DNA from 3 places in the Serratia sp. NA_13 genome. Region 3 is predicted to be linked to each of the others. Evidence: predicted binding sites of a transcription regulator. Region 3 holds the regulator's gene; each other region holds the start of a gene.

Region 1 (10,722 bases), on a different contig from region 3:
AATGAAAACCGTGGTGCCTGAGCGCTCCTTTTTACCTCTGGGGACATAACAACGGGAGCGTTTCCGCTCCCGTTGGATACTTAAGGCTTAAGGGACAATCACAAAATCTGGATTGGCGACGGCAAACAGCGCCTCGCGATCCGCTGCCGGTGGGTAGATCCACTGGGTGTTGATTTCCTGTTTGATCTTTTTGCCCTCTGCGCGCGTGAATAGCACCTGGCGATCCCAACCTTCGGTGTAGAGCGCTCCCCAGGCCCCGAGATCGAGGCAAGTCACGTACTTGGGTTGACTGTAAGGGTGCAGCGGCAGCCCCACCAGTTCCGCTGCGGCATTGTGCCCGGCGACGCGCCCCAGGCTCATCGCATGCTGGCAGGTCATCAGGTTATGGTTACCCAACGCGTCGCTCGCTGCCTTGACCGTATCGCCGGTAACGAAAACGCCATTCGCCGCCGGAGCATGCAAGAAGGCGTCGCCGACAATGCGTCCGGAGCCGTCACGCTCGCCCGGAATTTGCTCGACCAATGGATTTGCCCGTACACCGGCAGCCAATATCACCGTGTTGGCGGCAATACGCTCACCATTCGACAAAGTAACGCTGTCGGCATCGATCGCCGTAACGCGCATCCCGGCCCTTGATTCAACACCACATTCTTCCAACGCCTGGCGGATCACGATGCCAGGTTCGGCCCCCATACCCGCCCCTACTTCTGCTGCAGTATCGACAATCACCACGCGGATGTCCGCTTCACTGCCCAGAATCGCACGCAGGCGCATTGGCATTTCGGACGCGCTTTCCAACCCGGTGAGCCCGCCGCCTACCACTACCACGGTATTACGCGCCGGCGTTTCCGGTTGTGCTGCCAATGCCTTCAAATGAACATCCAGTCGCTGCGCGCTTTGCAGCGTATCCACATTGAACCCGTGTTCGGCGAAGCCGGCAACCGGAGGAACAGAAAGCTGGCTGCCGGTCGCCAACACCAGCCGGTCATAATCCAACCGGAGCTTCTGCCCCGTAGCGCTGGCAACCACTAGCGTCTGGTTTTCACTGTTTATCTGCTCAACCAAACCGGCCAAATGGTGAACACCAATAGCGGCAAGCTGCGCCGAAATATCCGGGCTCATGTTCTCCAGCACCGCTTCATACAACCTTGGGCGAATGGTGACATTCGGTGTCGGCGAAACCATCGTCACTTCAATCTCCCCCTCCTTACCAGCCAGTGCTATCGCTCGCATGGCGGAAACTGCAGCCCAAAAACCAGCAAAACCAGAACCGGCGATCACTATTTTTTGTGTCATGGAATAACTCCTTCCTACAGGTTTAATCAGATGCCCGTACTATTTTCCGGGCGAGTGGCGCCGTTCCGCCACCTGTCAAAAGGGTGCAGAAGGGCTACCGCCTATGGCACACAGGCGGGAAAAAAGAATCAGAGAAACTGCTGAGAAATTATTTAGGCTTGGTGCGGGCCGCTTTGCCGCTGCGGGTGGTACGTTCGCTCATGCGTTCATCCATCCACAGGTTGACCTCACCAAAGAATCCCTCTGGCGCCTTGCGCCCGAAACGCGTGGCGACCGCCCCCAGAGTTTGTACCGCCAGTGCATCACGCATGGCCTTTTCGGCCTGCAGCATCACGGCATGGATCGCACACTTGCCGGACACCGCCCAGTCTGGCGGGCTGTCGTCAAAAACCGCGCAACGGCCGCGTACCTCCTGGCAATCGAACAATGGCTTGTGCCCTTCAATGGCATCAATGACCTCCAGGAAAGTGATCTCATCCGCCGGGCGGGCCAGCCGATAGCCACCGCGCACGCCTTCGCTCGCAGTGACGATCCCCGCTTTCTCCAGCTTGGGGAAAATTTTGGCCAGGAAACTCGGTGAGATCCCCTGCAGTTCGGCAAGTTCACGGCTGCTGAGCGCGCGCTGATTATCGCCGACTAACCAAAGCAGACAGTGGATGCCATATTCAACGCTGGTAGTGATGTAAGCCATATTGGGTTTGAGGTGCACCTATGAATTCAATAACACAGACTATATTAGTCCACGTTTACTCTGTCAATTAAAACGCAGACAAACTTTATCTTTGTTTTATCTTGACGACCCGAATGGCAATATTGAGAAATGAAAAATAAAGCATTTCTGGTCGAATATTACCGAACAGAAGTTTCATTGTCGCATCCAGCTGACTATGATGTTAGCTGCCAACCGGCCGCCGCAACGCATGCATTTTTGTGAGCCAACACACTTTCGCACTGATTGCTTTGGCGAGTCCGGCAGGGAACAAGAACTCTTAGGTGATGCTGACGTCTTAGAAATGACTCTTTAAGGGGAAACGCCTGACTATGACCACCCGGTTGACCAAAACAGCGATTGCAGTACTGTTACTTGGCACGCTCAACGCCACGGCGCCGGTACTGGCGGAAAGCCAGGATCAACTGCCGGATATGGGCACCTCTGCGGGCGGTACCCTAAGCATTGGCCAGGAAATGGCGATGGGGGATTTCTACGTGCGTCAGCTTCGCGCCAGCGCACCGCTGATCAATGACCCGTTGCTGACTCAATATATTAACCAGTTGGGTAATCGGCTGGTGGCAAGCGCTTATTCGGTGCGTACGCCATTCCATTTCTCTCTGGTACGTAACGACGAAATCAACGCCTTCGCCTTCTTCGGCGGCAACGTAGTGCTGCATTCCGCCCTGTTCCGCGAAACCGACAACGAAAGCCAGCTGGCTTCGGTGCTGGCGCATGAAATCTCACACGTGACCCAACGCCACCTGGCGCGGGCAATGGAAGACCAGCAACGCAACGCGCCGCTGACCTGGGTCGGCGCCCTCGGTTCAATCCTGTTGGCGATGGCGAACCCTACCATGGGCATGGCGGCGCTCAGCGGTACCCTGGCAGGTACCCAACAGGGCATGATCAGTTTTACCCAGTCAAACGAGCAGGAAGCCGACCGCATCGGCATTCAGGTATTGCAACGTGCCGGATTTGATCCAGAGGCGATGCCTGACTTCTTGCAAAAACTGTCTGACCAGTCGCGCTACGCATCAAAACCACCGGAAATGCTGCTGACCCACCCATTGCCTGACAGCCGCCTGTCTGACGCACGCAACCGCGCCAACCAGATGCCCAAGCATCTGGTGCAGTCCACCCAGGATTACCTGATGGCCAAAGTGCGTTCTCTGGGGATGTACAGCTCCGAAGGTTACGGCCTGCGCGAAGAACTGCTCGATACCTACAGCAAAGGCAATATCCGTGAACAGGCTGCCGCCAAGTATGGCCGCGCCATTTTGTTCTATGAGGCGAAAAAATATGACGACGCCCGTAACATCATTCAGCCGCTGCTGACGCAAGATCCAAAAAACGTCTGGCTGCTCGACCTGATGACCGACATCGACCTCGGCCAGAAACGTGCGCCGCAGGCCATCGCCCGTCTGCAGGCCGCAAATGCGGCCCAAAGCAACAATCCGGTGCTGCAGCTCAACCTGGCTAACGCCTATGTTGAAGGCAACCAGCCGGCTCAGGCAGCGAAAATTCTTAACCGTTATACCTTCGCCCACCCTGATGATCCCAATGCCTGGGATCTACTGGCCCAGGCCAGCGCCGCGCAGGGGTTGCGCGATGAAGAACTTTCCGCCCGCGCTGAAAGCCTGGCGCTAACCGGCCGTCTCGATCAGGCCATAGGTCTGCTCAGCAATGCCAGCTCATTGCAAAAACTCGGCAGTCTGAAACAGGCGCGTTATGATGCGCGCATCGACCAGTTGCGCCAATTGCAGGAGCGTTTCCGCCAGTACCAGCGTAGCTGATTTTGAAAAGGATGAGTTAATTGAAAAACGTCACTATTTACCACAACCCGCGCTGCTCCAAGAGCCGCGAAACCCTGACACTGCTGGAACAGCATGGCGTAACCCCTGAAGTGGTGCTGTACCTGGAGACACCACCGTCGGTGGAGCAGTTGAAAAAACTGCTGAAGGAGCTGGGGTTCACCTCAGCGCGCGAGCTGATGCGCAAAAAAGAAGATCTGTACAAGGAATTGAAGCTGGCGGATGAAGGCCTGAGCGAGGCCCAGTTGTTAGCGGCGATGGTGGCGAATCCGAAGCTGATCGAACGCCCCATTGTGGTCAACGGCAACAAGGCACGTATCGGCCGGCCGCCAGAGCAGGTGCTGGAAATTCTGTAAACGTGATAGTGGGCACTAATTATGGTGCCCCAAATGATAGAAATGAACCGGTTACAGCCCCAAGATCTCTTTCACAAACGGGATAGTCAGCTTGCGCTGTGCGGTGATCGAAGCGTGATCGAGTTGGTCTAATGTCATAAACAGCGTGCGCATTTCGCGATCCAACCGCTTCAGCAGGAAACGCCCCACGTCCTCCGGCAATTCAAAACCACGCAGCTTGCCGCGTAGTTGCAAAGCCAGCAGTTTCTCTTCATCCGACAGCGGCTGTAATTTGTAGATCTGCCCCCAGTCCAGGCGTGAAGCCAAATCAGGCAGATGGAGATTCAATTGGCGTGGCGGACGATCGCCGGTAATAAACAGGCGCGTACGGCCGGTTTCCAGAATGCGGTTGTAGAGATTGAATATGGCCATTTCCCATTCTTCATCACCGGCAATGCATTCGATATTATCGATACACACCAAGGCCAGCTGCTCCATGCCGTCCAGGACTTCAGGAACGAAATAGGCTCGCTTATCCAGTGGCACATAGCCTACGGCCTCGCCACGCAGCGAAAGCTCCGCGCAGGACGCATGCAACAGGTGGCTGCGCCCACCGCCCTCACGTGACCAGAAATAAATATAGCTGCCATGTTCCTGACGAACGGCAGACTGGATCGCGCTCAATAGGGATGGGTTCTCCCCCGGATAAAAACTGGCAAAAGTTTCATCATCGGGAAGATAAAGTGGCAGTGAAAGCTGTGCCGGCGTATTCAGAAAAGCACCTCAACCAAAACTGGCAGGAAAACGCGGTCAGTCTACCACAGAAAATGGGTGCTGTTGAACCGGCTGGATTTTATGCCGCAATAGTGAACAACGGCGCCTGAGAAAACCAAATTCCGCCCGGACAGAGTGGGTGAAATTTGTATTTTATCCAAGACTTATCCTAGTATAGAAAGGCGAAATGCAGTTACCATAAACAAGGTTTCTACAAGGATATTGACGATGAAAGTACGGAATAAAGTGCTTTTGGCCTCACTCATTGGGCTAGTGCTTGCCGGTTGTGATGACTCATCCAAAGTCGACGCCAATCTTGAAAAAGCCAAAGACAGTGCAGAGCAAATGAAAGACGCCGCCCAGAAAAAAGCGGACGATCTGACCGATAAAGCCGCAGCCGTGGCCAAGGACATCAAGAAAGAGGCTACCACTCAGGCGGACCAGCTTAAAGACAAGGCCTCGGCGATTAAAGACGATGCCAGCAAGCAGGCCGATGCTATCACCAATGATGCCAAAGCCAAGGCCGATGCCATCAAAGAAGATGCCAGCAAACAAAGCCAGCAGTTGGTCGATCAGGCTAAAACCATTAAGAACGACGCCATTAATGGTGCCAACGACCTGACAGAACAAGCCCAAGCGAAAACCGAAGCGATTAAAAACAGCGCAGAGAATAAAGCGGAAGAATTAAAAAGTGATGTCGATGCAGCAGGGACCAACAATACCCCGCCGGCAAAGCAATAGTAATCAGTAAATAGCCAACAAAGGAGCGGTAAATGGGGATTATTTCCTGGATTATCTTCGGCCTGATCGCCGGCATTTTAGCCAAGTGGATTATGCCGGGCAAAGACGGCGGTGGTTTTATTCTGACCATCGTATTAGGGATCGTCGGCGCTGTGGTGGGGGGCTATATCAGCACCTTCTTCGGCTACGGCAAGGTTGACGGTTTCAACTTCGGTAGCTTCGTGGTCGCCGTAATTGGCGCCATCGTGGTGCTGTTTGTTTACCGCAAAATCCGCAGCTAATTTCTTGCGTATTAACAAAACGGGCAGTCCATGGACTGCCCGTCAGACTGATGACAAACCGCATTCCTGCCCAGAGCGAGTAGAGGCCGATAAATAAAAATCAGGAAAATCAATTTATTGATTTTCGGCTGATCACCACAAAGCAGGAAAAACCACGCTTTTTCCTGCTTTGTCAGTAACCTAACGGGCAGTCCATGGACTGCCCGTTTTTCATTCATTATTTCTGTTCGGCGGGTTCATCCGGCTCTTCTATCACGACCTCTTCCTTGCGGTACAGGCCGATCACCTTAAACAGCAGGCTAAGACCGATACCAACAATGGTCGCCAGCGCCATGCCTTTCAGCTCGGCGGCCCCGATATGAACTTTGGCCCCGCTGACACCGATAATCAGGATCACCGAAGTCAGGATCAGGTTCTGTGCCTTGTTGTAATCCACCTTGGATTCAATCAACACGCGAATACCGGACGCACCAATCACCCCGTACAACAGCAGGGATACACCGCCCATAACCGGCACCGGCACCGCCTGAATGGCCGCCGCCAACTTGCCAACGCAGGAAAGCAGGATCGCCAGAACCGCCGCACCACCGATCACCCAGGTGCTGTAAACCTTGGTGATGGCCATCACGCCGATATTCTCACCGTAGGTGGTGTTGGGCGTTGATCCGAAGAAGCCGGAGATCACCGTCGAGATGCCGTTGGCAAACATGGAACGGTGCAAACCAGGGTCACGCAGCAGGTCTTTTTTCACGATATTGGCCGTCACCACCAGATGACCGACATGCTCGGCGATCACTACCAGCGCCGCGGGCAGGATGGTAAAGATGGCAAACCATTCAAAACGTGGCGTGTAGAAAGTCGGCAGAGCAAACCAGTGCGCTTCACGGATCGGAGTTAAATCCACCACGCCCATAAAGAACGACAGCGCATAGCCCACCAGCACGCCAATCAGGATCGGGATAATCGCCAGAAAACCGCGGAACAGCACGGAGCCCAGGATGGTCACGCCCAGCGTCACCAGCGAAATGGTTATGGTCGTGGTATCCGCGCTAACGCCGTCGGCTGGCAGCAGGCCCGCCATATTGGCCGCCACACCCGCCAGTTCCAGACCTATCACCGCGACAATCGCCCCCATCGCCGCCGGTGGGAATATCACGTCCAGCCAGCCGGTACCGGCTTTTTTGACCAGCAGCCCCACCAGGCAGAACAGCACCCCGCACATGATGAAACCACCCAACGCCACTTCATAACCCAATGGCAGCAACAACAATACCGGGGAGATAAAGGCAAAGCTGGAACCGAGATAGGCCGGTATCTTGCCCTTGCAGATAAACAAATACAGCAGCGTGCCGATGCCGTTAAACAGCAACACCGTCGCCGGATTGATCTTGAACAGGATTGGCACCAGCACGGTAGCGCCAAACATGGCGAACAGATGCTGGAAGCTGAGCGGAATGGTCTGCAGTAGCGGCGGGCGTTCACTGACGCCGATGACGCGACGTGTCATGGGATTATCCTCTAATTTTTACCCGATGGATTTCAAATTGCAGCCAGGCGGCAAACTAACAACGCCGTATCCTGGAAGACAAAGAGCATAAAAAAGCCGACTCATAAGTCGGCTAAATTTCTTACTTGGTACCAAATATCTTGTCGCCGGCATCACCCAAGCCTGGCACGATGTACCCTTTCTCGTTCAGACATTGGTCGATGGAGGCGGTGTACAGTTCGACGTCCGGATGCGCTTTCTCCAGCGCAGCGATACCTTCCGGTGCTGCGACCAGTACCAGCACCTTGATGCTGTTGCAGCCGGCTTTCTTCAGCAGATCGATAGTGGCGATCATCGAGCCACCGGTCGCCAGCATCGGGTCAACCACCAGCGCCAAACGCTCTTCGATGTTGGAAACCAGCTTTTGGAAATACGGCACCGGCTCCAGGGTTTCTTCGTCACGGTAAACGCCAACCACGCTGATACGCGCGCTCGGGACGTGCTCCAGCACCCCTTCCATCATGCCCAGACCTGCACGCAGGATCGGCACAACGGTAATTTTTTTCCCTTTAATCTGGTCTATTTCAACCGGCCCACACCAACCTTCGATGGTGACTTTTTCCGTCTCCAGATCGGCGGTCGCTTCATAGGTCAGCAAACTACCCACTTCAGAGGCCAGCTCACGGAAGCGTTTGGTGCTGATGTCATTTTCACGCATCAGGCCAAGCTTGTGTTTCACCAGCGGGTGTTTCACCTCAACGATCTTCATCATTTTTCTCCTATTAAGGTGGTTAACGGCCAAAAAAATCGCCGGATTATACCTCCTTTTGCCGACTGCGCCACCCACAATAGCCCTATCGGGATCAACAAAAGATTGAATAACAGTATAGATGACGAAAAAGCGGAGCTGGTTCACAAGCCACTCGCAAACGTTTGCCTGCGCTGTTAGAATTGCCGCGCCTTAGTCCGGAATCAATGCCGGATGCACAGTTTTCAAACCGCAAACCGTCGTGGGGATCGCGCAGTGACCGACAAAACCTCTCTCAGCTATAAAGACGCAGGTGTCGATATCGATGCTGGCAATGCATTGGTAGACCGCATCAAAGGTGTAGTTAAACAGACCCGCCGCCCGGAAGTGATGGGTGGTCTGGGCGGTTTTGGCGCCCTGTGTGCGTTGCCGCAGAAATACCGCGAGCCGATCCTGGTTTCCGGTACCGACGGCGTAGGCACCAAGCTGCGTCTGGCGATGGACCTGAAACGCCACGACACCATCGGCATCGATCTGGTTGCAATGTGTGTGAACGACCTGGTGGTACAGGGCGCTGAGCCGCTGTTCTTCCTGGATTACTTTGCCACCGGCAAACTGGACGTGGACACTGCGGCCAGCGTCATCACCGGCATCGCCGAAGGCTGCAAGCAGTCCGGTTGTGCGTTGGTGGGTGGTGAAACCGCCGAAATGCCGGGTATGTACCACGGCGAAGATTACGATGTGGCCGGCTTTTGCGTCGGCGTGGTCGAGAAATCCGAAATCATCGACGGCAGCAAGGTGCAGTCCGGTGACGCATTGATCGCGCTGGGCGCTTCCGGCCCGCACTCCAACGGCTACTCGCTGGTGCGCAAAATCCTGGAAGTCAGCAACACCGATCCAACCACCACCTTACTTTCAGGCAAACCGCTGGCTGACCACCTGCTGGAGCCGACCAAGATTTACGTGAAATCGATACTGGAACTGATCGAGAAAATCGACGTGCACGCTATCGCTCACCTGACCGGCGGCGGCTTCTGGGAAAACATCCCACGCGTACTGCCGGAAGGCATGCAGGCGGTGATCGACGAATCCAGCTGGCAGTGGCCGGCCGTCTTCAACTGGCTGCAGCAGGCCGGTAACGTCAGCCGCCACGAAATGTACCGCACCTTTAACTGTGGTGTGGGCATGGTGATCGCACTGCCGGAAGAATCCGTTGAGCAAGCCATCGCATTGTTGACCGCAGCCGGTGAAAAAGCGTGGAAAATCGGTAAACTGACCGCTTCTTCCGACGAACAACAAGTGGTCATCAACTGATGAAAAAGATCGTGGTGTTGGTCTCCGGCCAGGGGAGCAATCTCCAGGCACTGATTGACGCCTGCCAGCAGGGCCGGATTGCCGCCGAGATTGTGGCGGTGTTCAGCAACAAGGCTCAGGCTTACGGCCTGCAACGCGCAGAAGCGGCAGGCATTGCCGCCCATGCGCTGGATGCCAAGGCCTTTGCCGACCGCGCGGCGTTTGACGTCGCACTGGCAGAAGCCATTGACCAGTATCAACCGGATTTGGTGGTGCTGGCCGGCTATATGCGCATTCTCAGCCCGCAATTCGTGCAACACTTTGCCGGACGTATGCTGAACATCCACCCTTCCCTACTGCCGAAATACCCTGGGTTGCACACCCACCGGCAAGCCATCGACAACGGTGACAGCGAACACGGCACCTCGGTGCACTTCGTGACCGAACAGCTCGACGGCGGCCCGGTGATTTTGCAAGCCAAGGTACCGATCTTCCCCGGCGACGAGGAAGGCGAGGTGGTTGAGCGAGTGCAAACACAGGAACACCTGATTTACCCGCTGGTGGTGAACTGGTTCGTCGAAGGTCGGCTGGCGATGCGTGATGACGGGGCCTGGCTCGATGGCAAGCGCCTGCCCGAACAGGGGCACGCCGCCGACTGATGGCGCAACCTGAACCCCCCCGCTAAACGGCGCCTCTCACGGCGCCGTTTTTTTTCGCCGCAATGCCGGCCCTGAAGTTATACTTTGCGCAATTTCACGACATAGAGGAATAAACATGTCCAGCACTACCAGCGTCAGGCTACGTCCATTGGAACGGGATGATCTGGCGTTCGTCCACCAGATGGACAACAACGCCAGCGTGATGCGCTATTGGTTTGAAGAACCTTACGAAGCCTTTGTCGAGCTTTCCGATCTCTACGACAAACACATTCACGATCAGAGCGAACGGCGTTTTATCATCGCCCACGAAGGTGCCAAGGTCGGGCTGGTGGAACTGGTGGAGATCGACCACATCCACCGCCGCGCAGAATTCCAGATCATCATCGATCCGGCCCATCAGGGCAAAGGCTACGCCAGCACCGCCGCCAAGCTGGCGATGGATTACGGCTTCTCGGTGCTGAACCTGTACAAGCTGTATCTGATCGTCGACAAAGATAACCCGAAGGCGATCCACATCTACAGCAAGCTGGGCTTCGAAGTCGAAGGCGAACTGATTGACGAATTCTTCGTCAACGGCGAATACCGC
Region 2 (10,722 bases), on a different contig from region 3:
CGCTTCAACTCGTTGGCGTCGAAGCATTGCAGATAAACGTTGTCACCCTTGCCGGTATAACCGTACTGCTTCAGCACCGCCAGCACCTTGCTGGAAATATCCTTGCCTTCCTGCTTGTGGAACCATGGCGCTTTGATTTCCGGGTAAATACCGATGTTCTTGCCGGTTGAATGGTTCAGACCCTGCACAAACTCGATCTCTTCCTGGAAGGTATGGACGCGGAAATCGGATTTACCCATCGGGAAGCGGCCAGGGTAACCCTGCACTTTTTTACCGTTTTCAATCTCGAAGCCTTCGGTGAACTTCAGCGATTTGATTTCCGGCAAGGTAAAGTCGATGGCGTAATAGCGGCCGTCTTTGCGTGCGCGGTCCGGGAAACGTTCGGCTACGTCGGTGACGCGATCGAGATAGTGGTCATGCAACACCACCAGCTCGTTGTCCTTGGTCATCACCAGATCCTGCTCGAGGAAGTCTGCACCCTGCGCGTAGGCCATAGCCTTCGCCGGCAGCGTGTGTTCCGGCAGATAGCCGCTGGCGCCACGGTGGGCGATCACCACCTTGTCGGCAGCCTGTGCAGCGCTGACCATTGAGGTGGCCAGGATAATCCCTGTCAGCAGGGCTTTGACTTGAGTCCGCATATTGTTGTTCTCCATGTTGTAGGTGCCAGGTAATAAAAAGGCCGCAGCGCGGCCTTTAAATAATGCGAAAGTTGTATGACGCTTAACCGCGTTTGTTGGCAGCGATTTCCGCGTGGTGTTTTTTCTCGCTCAGCATGGTCAGCAACAACAGCACAACCGCACCGATGCTACCGCCAATCATCACCATAAAACCGCCGTCCCAACCGAAGTAGTCAACGGTGTAGCCGACGATGGCGCTGGCTGCAACAGAGCCGCCCAGGTAACCGAACAGACCGGTGAAGCCTGCGGCGGTGCCGGCGGCTTTCTTCGGCGCCAGTTCCAGTGCGTGCAGACCGATCAGCATCACCGGGCCGTAAATCAGGAAACCGATGGTGATCATACAGGCCATATCGATGCCAGGATTACCGACCGGGTTCAGCCAGTAAACGACGGTGGCAATGGTCACCAGCGTCATGAAGAACACACCGGTGGCACCACGGTTACCCTTGAACACCTTGTCCGACATCCAGCCGCACAGTAGGGTGCCCGGAATACCGGCATACTCGTACAGGAAGTAAGCCCATGAAGACTTGTCCAGCGCGAAGTGTTTCACTTCTTTCAGGTAGGTCGGTGACCAGTCCAGAATGCCGTAACGCAGCAGATAAACGAACACGTTGGCTACGGCGATGTACCACAGCAGTTTGTTCGGCAGGATGTACTGCATGAAGATCTGCTTGGCCGTCAGCTCTTCTTCCGCTTTCTCGCTGTAGTCGTCCGGGTAATCGTTTTTGTATTCTTCGATCGGCGGCAGGCCACAGGATTGCGGGGTATCACGCATCAGGGCGAAGGCGATCAGAGCAACCAGGATGGCGCCGAAGGCCGGCATATACAGCGCTGCATGCCAGTCGTTGAACCAGGCCATGCCCAGCAGGAACAGCAGTGGCGGCAAACCGCCACCCACGTTATGGGCGCAGTTCCAGACCGAAACGATGCTGCCGCGCTCTTTCTGCGACCACCAGTGCACCATGGTACGACCACATGGCGGCCAGCCCATCCCCTGGAACCAACCGCACAGGAACAGCAGAACGAACATGACCGCGATGCTCGAAGTCGCCCATGGCACGAAGCCCATGAACAGCATCACCGCAGCAGCCAGGATCAGGCCGGCGGGCAGGAACACGCGTGGGTTGGAGCGGTCAGAAACCGACCCCATGATGAATTTGGAAAAACCGTAGGCGATGGAAATACCGGACAGGGCGAAACCGAGGTCGCCGCGGCTGAAGCCCTGGTCGATCAGGTAAGGCATGGCCAGGGTGAAGTTCTTGCGCACCAGGTAGTAGGCGGCATAACCGAAGAAAATCCCCATAAAAATTTGCCAGCGCAATTTACGGTACAGCGGGTCGACTTTGTCGACCGGCACACGGGAAATGTGTGCTGCCGGCTTAAAAATACTCAACATGAGCGCCTCCGATGGCTTTATCTAGTTATCACATCAATATGATCTTTTACGTTCATTTGATGATTGAGCGGATATCGAATGTGGTGTTTTTTTGTTCCATAACGAGCGTCATCCTAGTCAAATCAGCCTGGTGTCGCTGTGATGAATGGCGCATTTGTTACACTTTTATGAAACACCGGCGGATTTTGAGCGATTCGTTAACGTTATGAAATAGAAAAACGCCTAAAAATCGTGATTATGATCACATTCATGGTTTTTTGTGGACATTTGGTTTTCGTTTTGAGTTCGTTATTGTTCCTTATCAAACAAAGCCCCCAATGAATGTGGCTCAATAGGTGAATAACTACAGATTCTGAGAGAGTCTCATGAGCAGCCATTCATCGGATAACGAAACGGATGTGATCATCATTGGCGGTGGTGCGACCGGTGCGGGCATTGCTCGTGACTGCGCGCGCCGAGGCCTGCGTTGTATACTGCTGGAGCGTCACGATATCGCTACCGGTGCCACTGGGCGCAACCACGGGCTGCTGCACAGTGGAGCACGCTATGCGGTGACCGACGGCGAGTCGGCGCGTGAATGCATAGAAGAAAACCAAATCCTCAAGCGCATTGCGTACCATTGCATCGAGCGTAGCGATGGGCTGTTTATTACGCTGCCGCAGGATTCTCTGGCCTACCAACAACAGTTTATTGCCTCCTGCCACAGTGCCGGTATCAACGCCGAAGCGATTGACCCACAGTTGGCGCTGCGTCTGGAGCCAGCGGCCAATCCGGCGCTGATCGGCGCGGTTCGCGTGCCGGACGGCACTGTCGATCCCTTCCGTCTCACAACCGCCAATATGCTCGATGCCCGAGAGCACGGTGCGCAGATCCTCACCTATCATCAGGTGGTCGGTTTACTTCGCGCTGGCGATCGTGTAACCGGAGTGCGTGTTTTCGACCATCAATCTGCGCAGCGCTACGATATTCATGCCGAAGTGGTCGTCAATGCCGCGGGCATCTGGGGCCAGCAGATTGCGGAATATGCCGATCTGCGCATTCGTATGTTCCCGGCCAAGGGCGCGCTGTTGATCCTCGGCCATCGCATCAACAACATGGTGATCAATCGCTGCCGCAAACCGGCGGACGCCGATATTTTGGTGCCGGGCGACACCATCTCGGTGATTGGCACCACCTCCACCCATATTGATTATGACCAGATCGACAACATGCTGGTGACGCCGCAGGAAGTGGACATTCTGATCCGCGAGGGGGCGCTGCTGGCGCCGGAGCTGGCGCAGACGCGTATTCTGCGAGCCTATGCCGGTGTGCGGCCACTGGTAGCCAGTGACGACGACCCCAGCGGCCGCAACGTCAGCCGTGGCATCGTGCTGCTCGATCATGCCAGCCGCGACGGCCTGGAAGGCTTTATCACCATTACCGGCGGCAAGTTGATGACCTACCGGCTGATGGCGCAGTGGGCGACCGATAAAGTGTGTGAAAAGCTCAGGTTGGATAGCCCCTGTACCACCGCGCAGGAAGCCTTGCCCGGCTCCCGTCAGTCGGCGGAAGAAACGGTGCGCAGCGTGGTTTCCCTGCCTGCCAGCATTCGCGGCTCGGCGGTTTATCGCCACGGCGACAGGGCCAGTCAGGTACCGGCCGGCGATCGGCTGGATAACAGCCTGGTGTGCGAATGTGAAGCGGTCACCGCCGGTGAAGTGCGTTATGCGGTGAACTCCCTCACCGTCAATAACCTGCTCGATCTACGCCGCCGTACCCGTGTCGGCATGGGCACCTGCCAGGGGGAGCTCTGCGCCTGCCGTGCCGCCGGGCTGTTGACGCGTTTTAACGTCACTACCCCGCAGCAGTCTATCGATCAGCTATCGCATTTCCTTAACGAGCGTTGGAAAGGGGTGAGACCGATCGCCTGGGGCGATGCGCTACGTGAAAGTGAGTTTACCAGCTGGGTTTACCAAGGATTGTGCGGGCTCGATGCCCGAGGGGATCAGGAGGCCGATGATGCGATTTGACGTAGTGGTGATTGGCGGCGGACTGGCAGGCATGACCTGCGCTATCAGGCTGGCGGAACAGGGCAAGCGCTGCGCCGTGGTCAGTTCTGGCCAAAGCGCACTCTATTTTTCATCCGGATCGCTTGATCTGCTGGCGCAGTTGCCCGATGGCACCCCGGTGGAATCACCGTTGATGGCGCTACCGGCACTTGCGCTACAGGCACCACAGCATCCTTATTCGCTGATGGGCGCTGAAAGGGTAGCCGGACTGTCGGATGACGCGGCCCTGCTGTTGCAACGTTGTGGTTTGAGCCTGCAGGGCAGCAGTGAACGTAATCATCTGCGAGTGACTCCGCTGGGTACGCGCCGGGCTACCTGGCTTAGTCCACAGGCTATTCCGGTCACGCCGTTGGACGGCGAACTGCCGTGGAAAAATATTGCAGTGATCGGCATTGAAGGATTTTTGGATTTTCAGCCGCAGTTGGCCGCCAGTTCCCTGACGCAAACCTTGGGCATCAAGGCTGAAGTCGCTTATATGCACTTGCCGGCGCTGGATCGGCTGCGCAACAACCCCAGTGAGTTCCGGGCGGTGAATATCGCCAGAGTGCTGGACCTGCCGGAAAACCTGACGCCGGTGGCGGAAGAAATGCGTCGGCTGGCCGCTGATGCCGAGGCGATTTTTCTGCCCGCCTGTCTGGGGCTGGAAGATGATAGCGCACTGGCCGCGTTGCAGGCGGCGCTGGGTAAACCGATTCTGCTGTTACCGACGTTGCCGCCTTCGGTTCTGGGTATGCGCCTGCATCAGGCGCTGCGTTCGCGTCTGCAGCAGCTGGGCGGCGTTTTTATGCCGGGTGACAGCGTGCTGCGGGCAGATATTGACGCCGGGCAAGTCACTGGCCTCTATACCCGCAACCATACCGATATCCCGCTGCTGGCGCAGCAGGTGGTGCTGGCCAGCGGTAGTTTCTTCAATAACGGGCTGGTGGCGGATCTTGACGGTATACGTGAACCGGTATTTGGGCTGGATGTCGACAGTCGTGCGGATCGCGCAGACTGGAGCCATCGCAATCTATTTGCTCCGCAGCCCTATTTGCAATTTGGCGTACGTACCGATAACCGGCTGCGTGCCTTAAGGCAGGGGGAGCCATTGAGCAACCTGTATGCCATCGGCGCAGTGACCGGCGGCTATGATCCCCTGCAGCAGGGCTGTGGTGCGGGTGTTTCGCTGCTTGGGGCGCTGTACGTCGCGCAACAGATTGCGGCACAGGAGGAGCGTCCATGAGCCTGCACAAAGATAATAGTTTTGAAAACTGTATCAAATGTACCGTCTGCACTACCTATTGTCCGGTGGCCAAGGTGAATCCGCTCTATCCAGGGCCAAAACAGGCGGGGCCGGACGGCGAGCGCCTGCGACTGAAGGATCCGGCGCTGTATGATGAGGCGCTGAAGTATTGCACCAACTGCAAACGCTGTGAGGTGGCCTGCCCGTCCGACGTCAAAATCGGCGACATCATTCAGCGTGCCCGTGCCGACTTTGCCCAGACCAAGCCCACGCTGCGTGACGCTATCCTCAGCCATACCGATCTCATGGGCTCGTTGTCGACGCCGTTTGCGCCGATTGTTAATGCCGCTACCGGGCTTAAACCGGTGCGTGCCCTGCTCGACAAGGCGCTGAAAATTGACCATCGGCGTGAATTGCCAAAGTACTCGTTTGGTACCTTCCGCCGCTGGTACCGTCAGCAGGCGCAGGCCCAGCAGCGTTATGCCGATCAGGTGGCGTTCTTCCACGGCTGCTTCGTCAATTACAACCATCCGCAACTGGGCAAGGATCTGATCAAGGTGTTCAATGCGATGGACATCGGCGTGCAGTTGCTCAAGCGGGAGAAATGCTGCGGTGTACCGCTGATCGCCAACGGCTTTATTGCCCAGGCAAAAAAACAGGCTAAGGTTAACGCCGAATCGCTGCACGAGACGGTACTGGAGCGGGGGAGCCCGGTAGTGGCGACCTCCTCGAGCTGTACTTTTACCCTGCGTGACGAGTACCCACACCTGCTGGACGTGGACACCTCGGCGGTGCGTGAACGCGTGGAGCTGGCGACGCGCTACCTTTACCGCCTGATCAATCAAGGGCGTCAGTTGCCGCTGAAGCACACGCCGTTGCGGGTGGCTTATCATACGCCATGCCATATGGAAAAAATGGGCTGGACCGCCTATACGCTGGAGCTGTTACGGCAGATACCGGGGTTGGAACTGGTGGTGCTGGATTCGCAGTGCTGCGGTATTGCCGGCACCTATGGTTTTAAATCGGAGAACTATGAGACTTCGCAGGGGATTGGGGCGTCGCTGTTCCGCCAGATAGAGGAGAGCGGGGTCGATTTGGTGGTGACGGACTGCGAAACCTGCAAATGGCAAATCGAGATGTCGACCAGCAAGCGCTGCGAACATCCGATCACCCTGCTGGCGCAGGCATTGGCTTGAGGGCGCAGCAGTGTGAACTGCGCCCTATAGGCTGAGTCAGTAAAAGTTTACTTTTTCAGTTTCAGCGTGTTGATGATGCCTTCGGCCTCGCTCTGCGCCTGCTGCTGGTTATCCGCCGGCAGCGTCACCTGAATAGTCAGCATGTTGTTGTCCAGCGTGCCGATCAGGATAGAGGAGTAGGCTTTCTCACCGCCGCTGGTGATGATGCTGTCCAACTGACGTAGCGGAACACCGTTAACGTCTATGGCTTTGTTGGTGATCACCTGCAGGTTGGCGTCGCGTGAGCGCTGGGTATCTTCCAGACGCTTGCTCAGGGTTTCCAGGCTGTCGGCAGTCTTGTCGCCGAGGATCACGATCAGCGCGCGCTGGCCGGTACTGTCGGCGTAAACGTGCATGTTGTTCGCCTGATTACCCAGCTTGCCGCTTTGGTCCGCCATGCCCGCTGGCAGGGTGAACGCCAGCTTGCCATCCAGCAAGCTTACCTGTTGCCCGGCTGGGGCGCTGGCTGCGGCATCTCCTGCCGATGCCTTGGTGTCTTTGGTGTCGCCGTCACAGGCCGTCAGGCCAAGCACTAACAGGCTGATACCCATCAATTTTGCTACTTTACGCATTGGGCTTCCTTCTTCCTTTCAGGTAGGGGGTCTCTCACGTATCGCAACCTATTCAAGGTTGAAATGCAAGGCAGATGTTGTCACAAGGTTTTTTCAAGTAATAGCCGATAATCAGCCACTTCGCCTTTCTTTTCCAGTTGAACAATCCGAGAGTGATGGCTGATGAGCATCATCAGCAGCACTGCAGGTTGTCGAATTTGAGGGTTTGTTGGTACAGGCGGTGAATTTCTTCGAGGGTGCCGTGGCGGATGTTGATGGTCATGGCGGCCTCCGGATGGGTGCAGGCCGCCAATAATAACACGGGTCAGCCTGGTTGCAGGCTGCCGTCGTCCTGGCGTGCGGCAATGCGCTTAAGCAGCATATTCAGCAGTACGCCGTACATCGGCAGGAAGAACAACAGGCAGATCAGCACCTTGAAGCTGTAATCCACCAGCGCGATTTCAACCCAGTTGTTAGCCATAAAGGCGTCGCTACTCTTGTAGAACGCAATAAAGAAGAACGACAGGGTATCGCTGATATTGCCGAGGAACATGGCGGCTGCAGGAGCCACCCACCAGGCGCTGCGCTGACGCAGACGATTGAAAACGTGGACGTCGAGGATCTGACCGAGCACATAAGCCATAAAGCTGGCGACGGCGATACGGGCGACAAACAGATTAAAGCTGCCCAGTGCGGCAAAGCCCTGCCATTCGCCCTGATAGGTCACGGTGGAGATCACGTACGAAATGAACAACGCCGGTACCATCACCAAAAGAATAATGCGTCGTGCCAGCGGAGCGCCAAAAATACGCACCGTCAGATCGGTCGCCAGGAAGATAAACGGAAAGGTGAAAGCTCCCCAGGTGGTATGAAAGCCGAAAATGGACATCGGCAACTGCACCAGGTAGTTACTGGAGGTAATGATGACAATATGGAACAGCGATAGCCAGACCAACGCGGTCAGGCGCTGCCGAGCAGTAAACGAATACATGTTGTAGCCTTTTTAATAATGGGGTGAGGGAACCCAAAATGTCTTGTCTACGCCGCGAAATAAGCGTCGCGGCCGCATGATACGCGTTTGCGCAACCAATGCAATGGTTAGGCTGTGTCTCCCTATGAAACGTGAGGGCCGCTGGAGGTCAAATCACAGTGCAGCAAGGCGTGAGTCGCGAGGTTTGGTGGGCCAAATAAGCGGCGAATAACGCAGCAGCACTGTGATTTGGCCCCAGCCTGAAAGGTCACGCCCCCAACAACCGTTCTCTGTGTTGTCAGGTTTGCCCATAGGCCCCACTATGGGCTGCACCCTCTGCCGTGATAACGGCAGTTGGGGGCAGTGACGGCACCACATTTCATAGGGAGACGCAGCCTCTTTTAACGCAAACGTTAACGCATCTTGCGCAGAAAAACTACTGGCGTAAACTATGCGCCAATGAGATGTGGCGAGCGTTCGCCGATCGTTTTCGACCGAGAAAAATTGCATGACTGACTTATTTGCCCAAGCCGACCAGACGCTTGATGCGATGGGGCTGCGTTGTCCTGAACCGGTAATGATGGTGCGCAAAACCGTGCGCCATATGGATAACGGTGAAACTCTGCTGATCATCGCCGACGATCCGGCGACTACCCGCGACATTCCGGGGTTCTGCCGCTTTATGGAACATACGTTGGTGGCGCAGGAAACCGACACCGCGCCTTACCGTTACTTACTCCGCAAGGGCGTCTAAACGCGGTACTGGCGTTATCTCACCCCAGGGTACCGATTCGGCTCCCTGGGGCATTTGATAACCTAAGCGCGCTTTTTCAGCAGCCGCAGGGCGTTGGCGGTGACCAGTGCGGTAGCACCGGAGTCAGCCAGCACCGCCAGCCACAGCCCGGTCAGGCCCAGCAGGGTGGTGATCAGAAATACTCCTTTCAGCCCCAACGCAATGGTGATGTTCTGCCGAATATTGGTGTGTGTCGCGCGTGATATGCGGATCATTTCCGCCACGCCAACCAGCCGGTTGTGGGTCAGTGCTGCGTCGGCGGTTTCCAGCGCTACGTCGGTGCCGCTGCCCATCGCGATACCAATGCTGGAGGCTTTCATCGCCGGTGCATCATTGATACCGTCGCCGATCATTGCCGTTGGGCGCAGTTCACTCAGTTCGGTTACCGCCTTCACTTTATCTTCCGGCAGCAGCCCGGCGCGGTAATCCAACCCCAGCTCAGTGGCAATCGCCGCCGCTGCACGCGGGTTATCACCGGTTAGCATGACCCCGTTGATCCCCAGCGCTTTCAGTTCGGCAATCGCCAGTTTGGCATCGCTACGCAGCGTGTCGCGCAGCGCCAACAGGCCAATCGGGGCACCGTCTTCCAGCACCACCACCGCCGTTTTACCGGCGTTTTCCAGACGTTCTACCTGATTGGCACCTTGCTGACTGAGCAGGCCTGCAGCTAACTTGGCCGGCGCACTGATCAGGAAGGTTTTTCCGTCGATAACACCCTCTACCCCAACGCCCGCCAGGGCGCGGCGGCCCTGTGCCAGTGGCAGAGGGACGCCATACTGCTCGGCCCGGTTGATAATCGCTTGCGCCAGTGGGTGATGGGAACCGGCCTCTACGGCGGCGGCGAGGGTCAGCAATTGTTGTTCGCTGATGCCGTTGAGCGGCAGTACATCGGTCACCGTCGGTTTACCTTCCGTCAGCGTACCGGTTTTATCAAAGGCGATAGTTTGCACTTGACCCAATTGTTCCAGCGCCGCACCACCTTTGATCAACGCACCGCGACGGGTGGCGGCTGCAAGCCCGGAAGTGATCGCTGCCGGGGTAGAGATCACCAGGGCACAAGGACAACCGATCAACAGCAGGGTCAGACCGCGATAAATCCAGGTATCCCAAGGTTGTGAATACAGCAACGGCGGCACCAGGATCACCGCGATGGCCAACAACATGATGGCTGGGGTGTAGTAACGGCTGAAACGGTCAAGGAAGCGTTCGATCGGCGCACGGCGCTCTTCGGCTTCTTCAATCAGTTGCAAGATACGGTCGATGGCGTTTTTGCCCGGCTCGGAAACCACCTTCATCTGCGCGGCTTGATCGACCGACAAACTGCCTGCGGCAACTTTCTGGCCCTGCTGACGCTCGACCGGCACCGACTCGCCGGTCAGGGCGCTTTCGTCGAAGCTGGCAAACGGATTGAGCAGTTCGGCATCGGCCGGCAGGCGGCCACCGGGGGCGATTTCAATCACATCACCGGGGCGCAGGCTGGCGACCGGTACGCGCTTGCGCTCCGTTCCCTGCAGCAGCAGGGCATCTTCCGGCACCAGCTCCATCAGCGCCTTCACGCCACGGCGTGCACGGTTGGCCGCGTAGGACTCCAGCACCTCGCCGACCATAAACAGCAGCAGCACCATCGCCGCCTCGGCGGTGGCACCGATAAACAGCGCGCCAATGGCTGCCACGCTCATCAGGGTTTCGATGGCAAACGGCGTGCCGGAGCGGATCAGGCGTACTGCTTTGGTGGCAACCGGAGCCAGACCCACCAGCGTAGTGGCGATAAAGGAAATACGGCTCAGTTCAGGGTCGACCATGCTGAGCGCCCAACTGACGATCATC
Region 3 (10,722 bases):
GCTGATGAACGGCCAGGCCCCGGCCGGTATCTCGGTGGAAGACCTGGCGGTAGCGATTACCGATGAAATCGAAAAACCGCAGTTTGTTAAAGCGCAATTTACCGCCGCCTATTAATCATTCTCACCTTCCCCCTACGCCAGACCCGCTCGGTCTGGCGTCTCTCAAACTAAACCCAACTCCCCCCAGAACCATGATAAATCTCTAAGGTTTTCTTAAGTTTCATCCTGTAAATTTCAGCGCATTACTCAATATCAGGATTCAGATTTGGCAATGTCGTTTCGTCAACGCTTACAGTGCAACAGCCTGGGTTTTATCCTCGCCAGTGCCTTATTCTTCACTCTGTTCCAGAATGCGTTATTCCTTCATAAAGCCTGGTCGTATATCACCTTCGATAACGTCCACAGCGTGATTTTCGCCGCCACCATGCCGGTGGTGATTTTCTGTGCGCTGAATATTATCTTCAGCGTGCTGACCGTGCCGTTCTTACGCAAGCCACTGATGATTTTCTTCCTGATCGGCAGCGCGACCGCCAACTACTTTATGTTCAGTTACGGCGTGGTGATCGACGGCAATATGATGCAGAACGCCTTCGAAACCAATCCTCAGGAAGCCACGGCGCTGTTGACGCCACGTATGGGCCTGTGGCTGTTGCTGCTGGGTATTCTGCCTGCGGTATTGGTGTGCTTTATCGAAATCCGTAAAACTCGCCCATGGTGGTACATGGTCGGGTTGCGCGCCGCTAACGTGATGCTCTCGGTGGTGGTGATCCTGATTATCGCCGCCCTGTTTTATAAGGATTACGCGTCGCTTATCCGTAATAACAAAAGCGTGGTGAAAATGCTGACGCCGTCGAACTTCGTTTCCGGCACCATCAAATTTACCCAGCAGCGTTACTTCACCCGCAATTTGCCACTGGTGAAAATCGGTGAGGATGCACGTAAAGGGCCACTGATTACTACACAAAAAAAGAAAACCTTGGTGATCCTGGTGGTTGGAGAAACGGCGCGTGCCGAGAACTTCTCATTAGGCGGTTATGAGCGTGAAACCAACCCACGCCTGAAGCAGGACAACGTGGTGTATTTTAAAAACGCCAGTTCCTGTGGCACCGAAACGGCGATCTCCGTTCCTTGCATGTTCTCCAACATGCCACGCCAGGATTATGACGCCAGCCAGGCTACCCATCAGGAAGGCATGCTTGACGTACTGGTGCATGCCGGGGTCAATGTGTTGTGGCGTGAAAACGACGGCGGATGCAAAGGTGCCTGCGATCGCGTGCCGCACATTGACATGACCAAGTTGAAACTGCCGCAGGATTGCGACAGTGACGTCTGTATGGATAACGTGCTGCTGTATAAACTGAATGACTACATCAACAGCTTGAAAGACGACAGCGTGATTGTGCTGCACCAGATGGGCAGTCACGGTCCGGCCTATTACCGGCGCAGCACGCCAGAGTTCCAGAAGTTTTCACCCACCTGCAACAGCAATCAGATCCAGGATTGCAGCCACGAGCAGTTGGTGAATACCTATGACAACTCACTGCTGTATACCGATGCCATGCTGGACGACACAATCAAACTGCTGGAGCAGTACAGCGGGAAATTCAACACGGCGCTGGTGTACCTTTCCGACCACGGTGAATCATTGGGTGAAAACGGCATGTACCTGCACGGTACGCCCTATGTCTTCGCTCCAAGCCAGCAGACCCAGGTTCCCTTCCTGATGTGGATGTCAGCAGACTATGAGCGCAACTTCAAGATCGATCGCCAGTGTCTGAACAATATGGCGGAAAAGGACGAAGTCTCACAAGACAACCTGTTCCATACCCTGCTCGGCATGCTGAACATACAAACCCGTGAATATCAACCGCAGCTGGATATTCTGCAACGCTGCCGGGGAGCCGCCTAAGGGCTTAACTTCCGCGCTTTATTCAGGCAAAGTATCACTCATCATAACCGGCATTTTTATGCTGGTTATGTTGCTGACAAAGCAGCCGAAAATCAATAAATTGATTTTCCTGATTTTTATTTATCGGCCTCTACTCGCTCTGGGCAGGAATGAGATTTGTCATCAGTCTGACCGGCATTTTATGCCGGTTTTTTTATTGTTATTGACCTAGACCAGTCGGTCTATTATGCTGACACCCATTATGACTAAACATGCGCACTGCCCTACAGATACCCGTGAACATTTGCTCGCTACCGGCGAGACCCTCAGCCTGCGTCTCGGTTTTACCGGTATGGGACTGAGCGAACTGCTGAGCACGGCGGGCGTGCCAAAAGGTTCGTTCTACCACTACTTCCGGTCGAAGGAAGTTTTTGGCGAAGCGATGCTACAGCGTTATTTCGAACACTATGATGCGGCAATGCAACAGCTGTTTGCCGATGATAAAGGTGATGCACGCCACCAATTGTTAAGCTATTACGCTCAGGCGATCAGCTATCACTGCCGCAGCGAATGCCATAACGCCTGCCTGGCGGTGAAATTGTCTGCCGAGGTGAGCGACCTGTCGGAGCCCATGCGTCATGCGCTGGAAACCGGCAGTGCCCGGGTGATTGGTCACCTGCAGGATACGATTGAACGCGGGATCCGCGAAGGTTCATTGTCGCTGGCCATGAGTCCGGCGGCCACGGCGGAAACGCTGTATTCCCTGTGGCTTGGCGCCTCTTTGCGCGCCAAAATCCGCCATTCGGTCGCCCCGCTGACCAGCGCGCTGGAAAGTATTGAACTGTTGCTGCGTCCGGCGCAGCGCTAAAAAAATGCCCTGACTTATCATGAATTGCCACATTGGGCGGTTTTATATTTATCACTAGTCGACCGGTCTATTAATATAGGATGCACTATGAAGATTGAAAAGTTGTTCTCCCCGCTGAAGGTTGGCGCTGTAATCCTGCCAAACCGCGTGTTTATGGCCCCGCTGACGCGCCTGCGCAGCATTGAGCCAGGTGATATCCCGACGCCATTGATGGGGGAATACTATGCCCAACGCGCCAGCGCGGGTCTGATTGTCACCGAAGCCACCCAGATTTCTTTCCAGGCGAAAGGCTATGCCGGCGCACCGGGGCTGCATACCCCAGAGCAGATCGCCGCGTGGAAAAAGATCACCCAAGCTGTGCATGAAAAAAACGGCCATATCGCCGTTCAGCTGTGGCACGTGGGCCGTATCTCCCATAACAGCCTGCAGCCGGGCCAGCAGGCTCCGGTCGCCCCTTCTGCGATCAATGCCGACACACGCACTACCGTGCGTGACGAAACTGGTGCCTGGGTACGAGTGCCAACCTCTACCCCTCGCGCCCTGGAAACTGAAGAGATCCCAGGCATCATTAACGATTTCCGCCAGGCGACTGCCAACGCACGTGAGGCCGGTTTCGACTTTATCGAACTGCATGCGGCGCACGGCTATCTGCTGCACCAGTTTATGGCTCCGGCATCTAATCAGCGTACCGATCAGTACGGCGGCAGCATCGAAAACCGCACGCGTCTGACACTGGAAGTGGTTGATGCCAGCATCGCTGAATGGGGTTCAGAGCACATTGGTATCCGTATTTCACCGCTGGGTCCGTTCAACGGCCTGGACAATGGTGAAGATCAGGAAGATGCAGCCCTGTATCTGGTGGAAGAGCTGAACAAGCGTAACATCGCCTATCTACACATTTCCGAGCCTGACTGGGCGGGTGGCAAGCCTTATTCCGACGCCTTCCGTGACTCGGTACGCGCCCACTTTAAAGGGGTGATTGTCGGGGCCGGTGCCTATACCGGCGAGAAAGCAGAAGAGTTAATTAATAAAGGCTTTATCGATGCCGTGGCCTTTGGCCGTAGCTATATCGCCAACCCGGACCTGGTTGAGCGCTTCAAACTGAGCGCGGAGCTGAACGAACCTAAACCGGAAACGTTCTATGGTGGTGGTGCTGAAGGCTATACCGACTATCCAACGCTGTAAGTAAAATAGCAAAGCCCGCCGGTAGACTAATACCGGCGGGCTTTTTGCCATTGAGGGGATATCTGTCAGTTAGCTCGCCGCCAACCTCGCCCAACGTTCCATTTCATTGGTTCCAAGATCCTTCATTATGGTGAGAAACCAAACGGTAAACTTTTCAGGATTACGCGTTGTTTCATCCATTAATTGCTGAATATCAGTCCACGACCAACTATGGGCCTCTTCAGGCGCTCCCTGCGGCTTGCCATCAAATAAACCCACGTAGATATGATCGAATTCATGCTCAATTAAATTGCCGGGTACCGCAGACTGATAGGTAAAGCTGGAAACTTGTTGTAGTTCAGTGCTGAAACCCATCTCTTCCTGCAGGCGACGCTGTGCCGCAGCCAGCGTTGACTCGCCCCAGCGCGGGTGGCCACAACAGCTGTTGGTCCATAGCCCGGCCGAGTGATACTTACTGAATGCCCGCTGTTGCAACAGCAGGCGGCCCTGGCTATCAAAGATAAAAATTGAAAATGCCCGGTGCAGTAACCCCTGTTGGTGTACCCGCATTTTGCTTTGGGAGCCAATCGGATTATCATCAGCATCAACCAGAATCAGCATTTCATCCATTAAGCGGCTCCTTCGGCAAACCTGATGTTCCTGCTGTGAAAATATAAACCGTCATTATTAATCTGATCCAAATTTATAAATTAGCCCTGTCCAATCCGGGCGCTAAATCGTTATCGTGACGCTCTGTTCCTGACAGCGGTTATAGTACTTATTTCCATGTTATGCACGGCGACAAAGTGTGCGGTAGTGTTACCCTGCCGAATTCCTGAGTGACAACGTCACTGATGTCATAATGCTCCCTGCCGTGGCATACATTGAAATCCCTTATGCGACAACGCTATACTGGATTTGCTTCAATCCATCCGCCATTGGCAACGGCACATCCAATCAGAGGAATTATGCGCTTACTCCATACCATGATCCGCGTCGGTGACCTGCAACGCTCCATCGACTTCTATACCAAGGTATTAGGCATGCGCTTGCTGCGTACCAGCGAGAACCCGGAATACAAGTACTCACTGGCGTTTGTAGGCTATACCGATGAAAGTGAAGGTGCGGTGATTGAACTGACCTATAACTGGGGCACCGACAGCTACGAGATGGGCACCGCATTCGGCCACCTGGCCCTGGGCGTGGATGATGTCGCCGCAACCTGTGACAGCATTCGTCATGCCGGCGGCAAGGTCACTCGCGAAGCCGGCCCGGTCAAGGGCGGCACCACGGTTATCGCCTTTGTTGAAGATCCGGACGGTTATAAAATCGAACTGATCGAGAACAAACACGCCGGCCATGGCCTCGGCCACTAAGGTCAACCAGGGGCGCTTTCTGCGCCCTTGTTTTTTCCGCGTGATAACCGCCTGCAACCGGGCGCAAAATTTGCCATAATGCGCGCTGCATTCGATGAAGATAAGAAACTGATGGCCGAAAAAAGTGATCTTAACGCCCTGAGTGGCCGTTTTCGTGGGTTTTACCCCGTAGTGATAGATATAGAAACTGCCGGATTTAATGCCAAAACTGACGCGTTGCTGGAGATTGCCGCCGTTACGTTAAAAATGGATGAAGACGGCTGGTTGCAGCAGGACGAAACCCTGCACTTTCACGTGGAGCCTTTTGAAGGTGCCAACCTGCAGCCCGAAGCGCTGGCGTTTAACGGCATAGATCCGAGTAATCCCCTGCGCGGTGCGGTCAGTGAGTACGATGCACTGCACGCTATTTTTAAAGCGGTACGCAAGGGCATTAAGGATCGCGGCTGTAACCGGGCGATAATTGTGGCGCATAACGCCAATTTTGATCACAGCTTCTTGATGGCAGCCGCCGAGCGCGCCAGCCTGAAACGCAATCCTTTCCACCCTTTCGCCACCTTTGATACCGCGGCGTTAAGCGGACTGGTGTTGGGACAGACGGTACTGGCCAAAGCCTGCATTGCCGCCGATATTCCCTTCGATAGTGCCCAGGCGCATTCAGCGCTGTATGACACCGAGCAAACCGCTCAGCTGTTCTGCGAGCTGGTTAACCGCTGGAAGCGTCTTGGCGGTTGGCCACTGGCCGCCACTAATACCGACTAAGACAAAAAAATCGGGCGGCCCAGTATTAGCTGGCACCGCCCGATGACTTGCAACAATAAAACCAAGCCGATTATGGCTGCTGGTCTTCCTGCTGTTTGTACTTCTCTGCCGTTTCTTTGATCAGCTGCTGCAATTCACCGCGCTGATACATTTCCATGATGATATCACAGCCGCCGACCAGCTCACCGTCTACCCACAGCTGTGGGAAAGTCGGCCAGTTGGCGTATTTCGGCAACTCGGAACGGATGTCCGGGTTCTGCAGAATATCAACATAAGCAAAGCGTTCGCCACAGGCAGACAGTGCCTGCACGGCTTGCGCCGAGAAACCGCAGTTTGGCAATTTCGGTGAACCTTTCATGTACAGCAGAATTGGGTTCTCAGTGATCTGGTGCTGAATTTTTTCAATCGTCGTCGTCATTATATTGCTTCCTCAAGCCAAATCTCATGGCTACAACATGCATCACACTGGCTATTGTAGCGGCTGGAACAGTTGCAAGAAAACGCCATCTTTTGCAAGGGCATTCCCCCGTTGTCAGTCGCGTCTCACCGGCAAGGCCTTTCCGGTCAAAACATATGCGCAGAATAACATTTTTAATCCGGCCATTTCACTAATATATTTCCTGTCAAAAAACGCCACTTAATAAGTTCCCTGGTGGTCGTTGTTGGTTTTTTATACATCAACGGTTTGATTTTTCGGCAAAAAAAATGCTATTAACGTTTTCTCACAATATGGATTATCATTTATGGGTTCTTCGCTGTTTTATATGGCGAAATTCGGGAATACTGTCACTCATTCGATATCTGTTCCGGGGCCAAGGTTGGTAACGTCGACATGCGTTTAATTCTTACGCTTTTTGTGCTGTTGTTTACACAGCTATTCTTTAATCTGGCGCACGCAGCGCCACAGTCGCGTGTTGCCGCTGAGCAGCGCAAGAGCCACGTAAACGAAGCCCGGCCGGATGACCGCAAGAAAAAGAAAGCGGTTAAAGCCAGCAGCAAAAAAGTGAAAGTCACTACTCCGCAGAAAACCGCCAAGGTCTCCAAAGCCAAAACAGAAAAAGCCGCTAAAAAGATCGTTAGCACAAAATCGAAAAACAAAACTCATAAAATAGCCAAAATTAAAGTGACTCCGCCGAAGAAGGGTTATAAAAAAGGCTATGGCCGCCATCGCAAAACCGGCATGGCAACCGCCAAATTGGTGGGTGACGAAAAGCCGCTGAAGCTCAGCCCGGCACACAAAAAACGCTACCAGCATGCCAAGCAAACCGCGATGGCCAAGCTGATGGATCAAATGGGTAAACCTTATCGCTGGGGGGGCACCTCGCCAAGAACCGGCTTTGATTGCAGCGGCCTGATTTATTACGCCTATAAAGACATCGTTAAAATTAAAATGCCGCGTACTGCCAACGAGATGTATCACCTGCGTGACGCAGCGCCAATCAAGAAGAGTGAACTGGAAAGTGGCGACCTGGTGTTCTTCCGCATTAACAACCGCGGTGTGGCTGACCATGTTGGGGTTTATCTGGGCAACGGTAAATTCATTCAGTCACCGCGTACCGGTGAAGAAATCCGCATCAGCCAACTCGACAACGACTACTGGCAAAACCACTACATCGGCGCACGCCGGGTTGTCACGCCAAAAACCATTCGATAATCTCTTTTGCGGCTGGCGCTGTCAGCCGCTCTCCCCTAATAGTTCCCGCAAACCTCATTGTTGTATTCAATCCCTTACCCGTTCCCCTGTATTTCATCGCGAAAATTGCTAATCTAAATACCCACAATAAAAACAGGTCAATCTATCGCCCATTGTTACGTCGGTGGACTGGCACTGTACAAGGAGAAAGCAATGTCGTTTGAACTTCCTGCATTACCTTATGAAAAAAACGCCCTCGAACCGCACATTTCCGCAGAAACCCTGGAATACCATTATGGCAAGCATCACAACGCCTACGTGGTGAACCTGAACAATCTGCTGAAAGGCAGTAAGTTTGAAGGGTTGTCCCTGGAAGAAATCGTTAAGGCCTCTGACGGCGGCATCTTCAACAATGCAGCCCAGATATGGAACCACACTTTCTATTGGCACTGTCTGTCGCCACAGGGCGGCGGTGAGCCTGAAGGTAAACTGGCTGAGGCAATAAATCAGGCATTTGGTTCTTTCGCCGCCTTTAAGCAGCAATTCAGCGACGCCGCAGTGAAAAACTTTGGCGCAGGCTGGACCTGGCTGGTGAAAACGCCAGAGAGTTCGCTGGCTATTGTTAACACCTCGAACGCGGCGACACCGCTGACCGGTGATGATAAACCACTGCTGACCGTCGACGTTTGGGAACACGCTTACTACATCGATTACCGCAACGCGCGACCTGCCTACCTGGAAAATTTCTGGTCACTGGTTAACTGGGCATTTGTGGAAAAGAACCTGGCGTAACGCGGGGAAAAACAATCAGGCGCAGCGAGCTGCGCCTGTTTTACTTGAGGGGATCAGTTCAAAGCAGCGGTGAAGCTGAAAGCAATAATCACGGCCAGCGCACAAACGGTGGTGAACAGTGACATTTTCAGATCGGTATCCATTACAACTCCTTTTCAGATTGGGTTGCCCAAGGGTAAAAGGCACACAATTAATGCGTCAAACCATTTTCACACAGTTAAACAATAAAATCTTGTTATCATTTCCCGGTTTATTATACCGATTACCTCTTCCACTTTGGCTCAATATGGGACAAAATTCGCAGTTCACAACTGTGTACCGGCAAAATGCCCCTCCTGACCAAGCGCTGACGACTTCAACACACTAAAAACTCAGTTTTCGCTTCTTTGGAGAAGGATCTACGCAGGCAAACGATTAACATCATACTTACATACTGCAACATGTGAGTTCAGGAGTCATTCTTTACATGGCAACGATTAAAGATGTGGCCAAACGCGCTGGCGTTTCCACCACCACCGTTTCGCACGTCATCAATAAGACTCGTTTCGTCGCCGAAGAGACTAAAGCGGCCGTTGGCGCTGCGATTAAAGAGCTGCATTACTCACCCAGCGCCGTAGCGCGCAGCCTGAAGGTCAATCACACCAAATCGATTGGCCTGCTGGCCACCTCCAGCGAAGCCCCCTACTTTGCCGAAGTAATCGAGGCGGTAGAAAACAGCTGCTACAGCAAAGGCTATACGCTGATTTTGTGCAACTCGCACAACAATCTGGACAAACAGCGGGCCTATCTGGCGATGCTGGCACAAAAACGTGTCGATGGCCTGCTGGTAATGTGTTCGGAATATCCAGACCAACTGCTGGGTATGCTGGAAGACTATCGCAATATTCCAATGGTCGTCATGGACTGGGGCGCAGCCCGCGGTGATTTTACCGATAGCATTATTGATAACGCCTTCGAAGGCGGCTATCTGGCCGGGCGTTATCTGATTGAACGCGGTCACCGCGATATCGGTGCCATTCCAGGCCAACTGTCGCGCAATACCGGTGGCGGCCGCCATCAGGGTTTTTTAAAAGCCATGGAAGAAGCCAATATCGAAGTACGCGACGAGTGGATTGTTCAGGGCGACTTTGAGCCGGAATCCGGTTACAAGGCCATGCACCAGATCTTGTCGCAGAAGCATCGGCCGACCGCGGTATTCTGCGGCGGCGACATCATGGCGATGGGCGCGATCTGCGCCGCCGACGAACTTGGGCTGCGGGTGCCACAAGACATTTCGGTAATTGGCTACGATAACGTGCGTAACGCCCGCTATTTCACCCCGGCGCTGACCACCATTCATCAACCCAAAGAGCGTTTGGGTGAGATGGCGTTCACCATGTTGCTGGACCGTATAATCAGCAAGCGCGAAGAGTCGCAGGTGATTGAAGTGCATCCAAAGCTGATTGAGCGCCGTTCGGTCGCTGACGGCCCATTCATCGATTACCGCCGCTAATTGCTATCGCCGGAAGCCGCTGTGGCTTCCGGCACCACTTCGCTTAGCCATTCCTGATTCAGCGTTTCACTGTCCCCCAGGTAATCCAACAGCCAGGCCATCGCCGGTGATGGCCTATTCTGCTGCCAGGTCAGGCAACAGGGGCTGGCCGGAAACGGCTGCTGCAGCTGCAACGCTACCAGTTCCCCACGCTGCACCAATGGCAAGGCCTGATGCGCCGGCATCATGCCAACGCATAGGCCGGCACACAGACAGTCCAGCGCCGAGGCCCAGTCCGGCACCACCAGCCGCCGTTGGTTATCCAGTGTCCAGGTGACCCGCTTGGGCAGATTACGCGAGGTATCTTCCAGACACAGGGACGGGAAAGGCCGCAGTTGATCATCATTCAACAGGCCGTCCAACGCCGCCAGCGGATGTTGCGGACTGACCACACACAGCCAGCGCATGTCGCCCATATCGCGAAAGGCAAAGCCGCCGCCGACCGGCACCGCACGCGTCGCCCCAATCGCCATATCAGCACGTCCGTCCACCAGCGCATCCCAGACGCCGTTAAACACTTCCAGTTGAACCAAAAGTTCTACGTCGGGAAAATGGCGATAAAAATCCAGCACCAGTTGGCGACAACGCTGGGGTTTAACAATGATGTCTACCGCAATTTTTAGTTGACCACGCCAACCGTTAGCCACCTGCTGGCACTGGCGGCGAGTGTCGAGCATTTTTTTGATGACACTGCGCGCTTCCTGCACAAAT

The links. The regulator PurR, encoded in region 3, represses purine synthesis genes. The targets are predictions, from matches to a motif close to CANGCAAACGTTTGCNTG.
Positions count from the first base shown of each region.
Region 1: purM (phosphoribosylformylglycinamidine cyclo-ligase) is a predicted target of PurR. The motif match lies at 8,359-8,376, and genes of this name have one in related genera.
Region 2: tusA (sulfurtransferase TusA) is a predicted target of PurR. The motif match lies at 8,506-8,523, and genes of this name have one in related genera.

Region 1 covers NZ_JBQZFV010000008.1:147,037-157,758, reverse strand. Annotated here, with positions in the region: gene ACUTSU_RS13475 (Lrp/AsnC family transcriptional regulator) at 1-49, shown strand, start outside; gene ACUTSU_RS13470 (NAD(P)/FAD-dependent oxidoreductase) at 88-1,296, opposite strand; gene ACUTSU_RS13465 (RrF2 family transcriptional regulator) at 1,445-1,987, opposite strand; gene ACUTSU_RS13460 (beta-barrel assembly-enhancing protease) at 2,338-3,801, shown strand; gene arsC (arsenate reductase (glutaredoxin)) at 3,822-4,175, shown strand; gene hda (DnaA inactivator Hda) at 4,227-4,928, opposite strand; gene ACUTSU_RS13445 (hypothetical protein) at 4,844-5,038, shown strand; gene ACUTSU_RS13440 (E3 ubiquitin--protein ligase) at 5,157-5,669, shown strand; gene ACUTSU_RS13435 (GlsB/YeaQ/YmgE family stress response membrane protein) at 5,702-5,950, shown strand; gene uraA (uracil permease) at 6,168-7,457, opposite strand; gene upp (uracil phosphoribosyltransferase) at 7,579-8,205, opposite strand; gene purM (phosphoribosylformylglycinamidine cyclo-ligase) at 8,461-9,498, shown strand; gene purN (phosphoribosylglycinamide formyltransferase) at 9,498-10,136, shown strand; gene speG (spermidine N1-acetyltransferase) at 10,252-10,722, shown strand, end outside.
Region 2 covers NZ_JBQZFV010000011.1:54,891-65,612, reverse strand. Annotated here, with positions in the region: gene glpQ (glycerophosphodiester phosphodiesterase) at 1-638, opposite strand, end outside; gene glpT (glycerol-3-phosphate transporter) at 721-2,076, opposite strand; gene glpA (anaerobic glycerol-3-phosphate dehydrogenase subunit A) at 2,442-4,085, shown strand; gene glpB (glycerol-3-phosphate dehydrogenase subunit GlpB) at 4,075-5,346, shown strand; gene glpC (anaerobic glycerol-3-phosphate dehydrogenase subunit GlpC) at 5,343-6,542, shown strand; gene ACUTSU_RS15675 (DcrB family lipoprotein) at 6,590-7,153, opposite strand; partial or broken gene ACUTSU_RS15670 (GNAT family N-acetyltransferase) at 7,234-7,332, opposite strand; gene ACUTSU_RS15665 (hypothetical protein) at 7,326-7,454, opposite strand; gene ACUTSU_RS15660 (7-cyano-7-deazaguanine/7-aminomethyl-7-deazaguanine transporter) at 7,458-8,123, opposite strand; gene tusA (sulfurtransferase TusA) at 8,611-8,856, shown strand; gene ACUTSU_RS15650 (zinc/cadmium/mercury/lead-transporting ATPase) at 8,919-10,722, opposite strand, start outside.
Region 3 covers NZ_JBQZFV010000001.1:225,750-236,471, reverse strand. Annotated here, with positions in the region: gene ACUTSU_RS01110 (NAD(P)-dependent oxidoreductase) at 1-115, shown strand, start outside; gene eptA (phosphoethanolamine transferase EptA) at 272-1,909, shown strand; gene ACUTSU_RS01100 (TetR/AcrR family transcriptional regulator) at 2,136-2,756, shown strand; gene ACUTSU_RS01095 (alkene reductase) at 2,844-3,941, shown strand; gene idi (isopentenyl-diphosphate Delta-isomerase) at 4,011-4,550, opposite strand; gene gloA (lactoylglutathione lyase) at 4,889-5,296, shown strand; gene rnt (ribonuclease T) at 5,375-6,055, shown strand; gene ACUTSU_RS01075 (Grx4 family monothiol glutaredoxin) at 6,126-6,473, opposite strand; gene ACUTSU_RS01070 (C40 family peptidase) at 6,888-7,709, shown strand; gene sodB (superoxide dismutase [Fe]) at 7,902-8,480, shown strand; gene cydH (cytochrome bd-I oxidase subunit CydH) at 8,534-8,623, opposite strand; gene purR (HTH-type transcriptional repressor PurR) at 8,947-9,972, shown strand; gene punR (DNA-binding transcriptional activator PunR) at 9,969-10,722, opposite strand, start outside.